Regions from separate parts of the Janthinobacterium sp. SUN026 genome, predicted to be linked through region 2. Evidence: predicted binding sites of a transcription regulator. Region 2 holds the regulator's gene; the other holds the start of a gene.

Region 1 (2,396 bases), on a different contig from region 2:
CGCAAGCGTGCGTGGCGCTGGATGAGAAAAACGCGGCCCTGAATGACAAGCTCGGCGAATTGGAAGGCAAGATCGGCGCCTTGCAGCAGGCGCTGGCTCAGCCTGCCGCCGCTGCTGCCGCCGCTGCGCCGGCTGCCGCGCCGGCCGAGGCGCAGGCGCCGCATGCCAAGCCCAAACCCCTGCACGCGGCACCCGCAGCCGAGAAGAAGGCGGGCGGCAACGGTTTGCTGTGGCTGGGTATCGGCACCCTGGCCTTCCTGTTGCTGACGGCCCTCATCGTGTATGTCGTGCGCAAGCGCAGGCAGGCGGCGGGGCCTAGTGCGCCGTCGAAATACTGGGTCTTGCTGCGCAAGCCATTCGGCCGCAAGAAGAAGGAGGCGCCCGTGCTGACGGAGGCGGTGGAAGAGGGGGCGGCGGACGAGCCGGAGCCGGAGCCGTTCTCGCGTTGATGATGTTGCAATGGCTGCGACAAGGCGGCGCCGGAATTTGATATAAAAAAAGATATTGAAAAAAGACAGAAAAATGCTTGTATCGCGTGTTGCCTGTTTCTTAAATATGGTGATATGATTAATTCAGTGGACTTGCTCTACGACAAAACAGCCCCAGCCTGGCGCAGTCACCAACGATAGTGTGGCGCGGCAAACAGGTGTAGCGTTGCATAAACGCCTGGGTCTGGAAGCGGTTCGCGATGCCGACGATGTGCTCGCGAACGCCGGATGCAACCGGCAGCGAGGCGACGCCAGGAGATACCTGGGGCTCGCCTTCCAAATTCCCCTCCTTGTTTCCCGAGCGCACGCAGATGGCGTGCTCTCCGGCAAGGCGGCAGACGTAAAAAAAAGCACCCGCGGGTGCTTTTGTCGTTTCTGGCGCTGCAATATGACTTACATGCGGGCGCGCGAACCTTGCATGGCGTTCGGCAGCTGCGTCATCCACGGTTCCGTGATGGTGCGGATTTCGCGGTCGTTGGCCAGGATTTGCTTGAGCAAGTCGATCTTGCGCAGGCGTGAGGCGCCGGCCTGGGCGGGCACCTTGCCCGTCATGACCGTGCTGGCGGCGCTGGCGCACTGGTTTTCCAGGGCATCCAAGTCATTCCAGTCGCTCGAACGTGCGGCCACGACCATTTTATTGGTCATTCCTGCAATATTTTCATACATCGAGAGAACGTCGTTGGAGGTCATGAGCACACCCGTAACTAGTGAATGGATTACCGCTTGTCTAGATTAACGGCGTGCTTAACGGGAACTTGAGGGTGTTTTTGAAAAAAAAGTGAAAATAATTTGGATAATTTTGGCGATCCGCCGGAATCACCCGTAAACCCGCATGGATGCAGGGTCGGCGATGCCGGCAGTGGGGGATTTATTTGACGAGTTCTTCCAATCCCGCGCTCAGTTCGGCTGGCGGCGGCATCTTGTCGACCAGTACCGAGGGCGGTAAACCCAGCGCTTCGGCCACGTTGCCGGGGTAGCAGGCGATGATTTCTTCATTGCTCAGGGCGTTTTCATCGATGCGGGCGCGCCAGGCTGCCAGGTGGATGATGGCGGCCAGGCGGTTCAGGGGCGCCTTGGCCAGCGGGTCGGGAAAGGCGGCGATGGCGTCGACAAAGGCGCCGGGGAATTTCCAGCGGCGCGCCAGTTCGGCACCCACCTGCGCATAGTCATAGCCCAGCGAGACCCGCTCCGCGTCGAGCCGGCGCGCATCGAGAGGTGGCGCGATCTTGTCGAGCTGCATGGCTTGCTCGGGCATGGCGGCATGGATCACCAGTTGTCCGATCGCATGCATCATGCCGATGGTGAACGCCAGGTCCTGGTTGTCGCCCGTCTGCCTGGCGATCCAGCGGGCCGACACGGCGCTGTGCAGGCTGTAGCGCCAGAATTGCGGCAGGTTCAGGCCGGGCACGGCCTTGAAGCCGCTGACCAGGCCCGAGCTGATGACGAGGGTGCGCACGGTAACAAAACCGAGCATGAGCACGGCGTCTTCCACCGTGCCGATGCTGCGCGAGACGTGGTAATAGGCTGAATTGGCCAGCCGCAGCAGCTTGGCGCTCAAGGCCGGGTCCGCTCCCAGCTGGCGCGCGATGTCTTCGGTGGCGATGGCGGGGTTGTCGAAACTGCGCACCAGTTCATCGACGATCTTCGGGGCGGCAGGCAGGGCGTGGGGTTGCTGGAACAGCGCTTCCAGTTGCATGGCAATCTCCTTGGCGTACACGCGGCACGGGGTCGTAAAACTATAGGCCGATTTTTTGTCCGCATGCAAAAAAGTTCCGGGATGCTTTTTGCATGGGAAACAGGCTATGATTTTGACTATTCCATCGAAAGGATCGCCATGCACGGTTTGCGTTTTTCCTGGTCCCGGACGCCAGTCCAGGCCGCCATCGTCCTCGCCCTGGCCGGCGTTTC
Region 2 (2,396 bases):
CGCCGCATGCTGGCCGGCCCGCAGCCGCGCGTCATGACGTTCCTCTCGGCCACGCCGCAGGACGACAAGGGCGCCATGCTGGTCAACCTGGGCGCGTCGCTCGTCTACGGCGGCAATGACGTGCTGCTGCTCGACGCCAGCGGCGGCAGCGATGGCGTGGCATCGCGCCTGGGACTGGCGCACGGCGCCAGCCTGCGCGACGTGGCGCGCCAGCAGTGCGGTTTGAACCAGGTCATCCACCAGGTGCCGCAAGGCTTCGGCGTGGCCAGCCTGGGCGCGCGCAACCATTTGATGGACAGCATGGACTATGCGGGCGAGGATGAACTGCGCCGCCTGGGAAAGACGTTCGACGTGCTGGCGCGCCAGAGCGGCATCGTGCTGGTCGACGGCGTCGTGGCGGACGAGGGGGCCTGCTTCCCCGTGCCGCTGATGGCATCGTCGGATATCGTCGTGCAAGTCTCGACCAGCGCCACCTCGATCAAGGCGGCGTACTGCCTGATCAAGCGCCTGAGCCAGGAACTGGGACGCCGTCCGTTCGGCATTCTCGTCACCGGCGCTTCCGAATCCGAAGCAAAAGTGGTATACGATAATATGGCGCAGGCGGCGAGCCGCTACCTGGCCGTGAAGCTGACTTCGATGGGTTCCGTGCCTGCCGACGAGTATCTGCACCGCGCGGCGCGGCTGGGCCGCAGCGTGGTCGACGCGTTTCCGCTGGCGGGAGCGTCGGTGGCGTTTCGCGGACTGGCCGAGCGGCTGGCCCGTTCGGCGGCGCCGGTGCTTGGCGGCACCTTGTACCAGACGGGGAGCCCGCACCAGTTCAGCGCCTGAATCGAACCGCAGCACCAGATAAGATGAGAAAACAATAAGCAGCCTATGTACACGGTCAAAGGGAAATCGAACAAGGACTATTTGCTGACGGAGCACATTCCGCTGGTGAAGCGTCTGGCGCACCATATGAAGGCGAAATTGCCGCCTTCGGTCGAGGTCGATGACCTGATCCAGGCCGGCATGATCGGCCTGCTCGATGCCATTACGCGCTATGAAGAGACGCATGGCGCGCAGTTCGAGACGTATGCCGTGCTGCGCATCCGCGGCGCCATGCTCGACGAATTGCGCACCAGCGACTGGCTGCCGCGCAGCATGCGCCAGAACATGCGCAAGATCGAAGAGGCGATGAGCACCCTGCAGCAGCGCCTCGGCCATCCGCCGACGGAGTCGGAAGTGGCGAAGCTGCTGAAAATGTCGCTGGCCGACTACCAGGAAATGCTGGGCGACGGCGGCGGCCACCAGCTCGTGTACTACGAAGACTTTCATGACCCGGACGGCAATGACAGCTTCCTCGACCGCCACTGCGTGGACGAGGACAGCGACCCCTTGCGCTCCCTGCTCGATACCGATTTCCGGCAATCCGTGATCGATGCCATCGACGCGCTGCCGCCACGCGAGAAAATACTCATGGGCCTGTATTACGAAGAAGAGCTGAACCTGAAGGAGATCGGCGCGGTGATGGGCGTATCCGAATCGCGCGTCTCGCAGCTGCATACCCAGGCCGTCGCGCGCCTGCGCGCAACCTTGAGGGAGCTGGCGTGGACTGGTCCAGCGTAATCGGGCTGGCGCTGGCGCTGGCCGGCCTGCTGGTCGGCCAGGCACTGGAAGGCGGCAAGATGGCCTCCCTGCTGCAGCCGGCCGCCTTTGCCATCGTCATCGTCGGCACCTTCGGCGCCGTGCTGCTGCAGACGCGGCTGCGCACTTTTGTCCGCGGCCTGGAAATGCTGCGCTGGGTCTTCCTGCCGCCGTCCGACACGCGCGCCGCGCTGGCGCGCGACATCGGGCAATGGAGCCTGACGGCGCGCCGCGACGGCCCGCTGGCGCTCGAGCGCCTGATGGAAAACACGGCCGACCGCTTCAACGCCAAGGGTTTGCGCATGATCGTCGACGGCATCGCGCCCGACAAGCTGCGCCAGCTGCTCGACGTGGAAATCTCCGCCTACGAAATGGCCGAGCGCCAGGCCGTCAAGGTGTGGGAATCGGCGGCCGGCTATTCGCCCACCATCGGCATCCTGGGCGCCGTGCTGGGCCTGATCCATGTGATGGAAAACCTCACCGACCCCAGCAAGCTGGGCGGCGGCATCGCCGTGGCGTTCGTCTCGACCATCTATGGCGTGGGCCTGGCCAATCTGCTGTTCCTGCCGGTGGCCAATAAACTCAAGGCCATCGTTTCGCGCCGCGTGGTGCAATATGAAATCACGGCCGCCGTGCTGTACGACATCGCCACGGGCGACCACACGCGCATCATCGAAGAGCGCGTGTCCAGCCTCTTGCACGAGCATTGACCATGATGCGGCGCGCGCGCAGGAAGTATGACGAGGAACCGGACAACCAGGACCGCTGGCTGA

What was found. Region 2 encodes FliA, which starts transcription of late flagellar genes. Its sites were predicted from a motif close to CTAAAGTTTNNNNNNNNNNNGCCGNTA; they were not measured.
Region 1: the regulator FliA is predicted to act here: its motif matches at 1,222-1,248, upstream of OX459_RS19495 (flagellar protein FliT).

What each region holds. Positions count from the first base shown of each region.
Region 1 covers NZ_JAPQNU010000004.1:234,732-237,127, reverse strand. Annotated here, with positions in the region: gene OX459_RS19500 (hypothetical protein) at 1-449, shown strand, start outside; gene OX459_RS19495 (flagellar protein FliT) at 882-1,133, opposite strand; gene OX459_RS19490 (HDOD domain-containing protein) at 1,357-2,184, opposite strand; gene OX459_RS19485 (M13 family metallopeptidase) at 2,323-2,396, shown strand, end outside.
Region 2 covers NZ_JAPQNU010000001.1:851,095-853,490, forward strand. Annotated here, with positions in the region: gene OX459_RS03870 (antiactivator of flagellar biosynthesis FleN protein) at 1-828, shown strand, start outside; gene OX459_RS03875 (RNA polymerase sigma factor FliA) at 874-1,605, shown strand; gene OX459_RS03880 (flagellar motor protein) at 1,587-2,333, shown strand; gene motD (flagellar motor protein MotD) at 2,339-2,396, shown strand, end outside.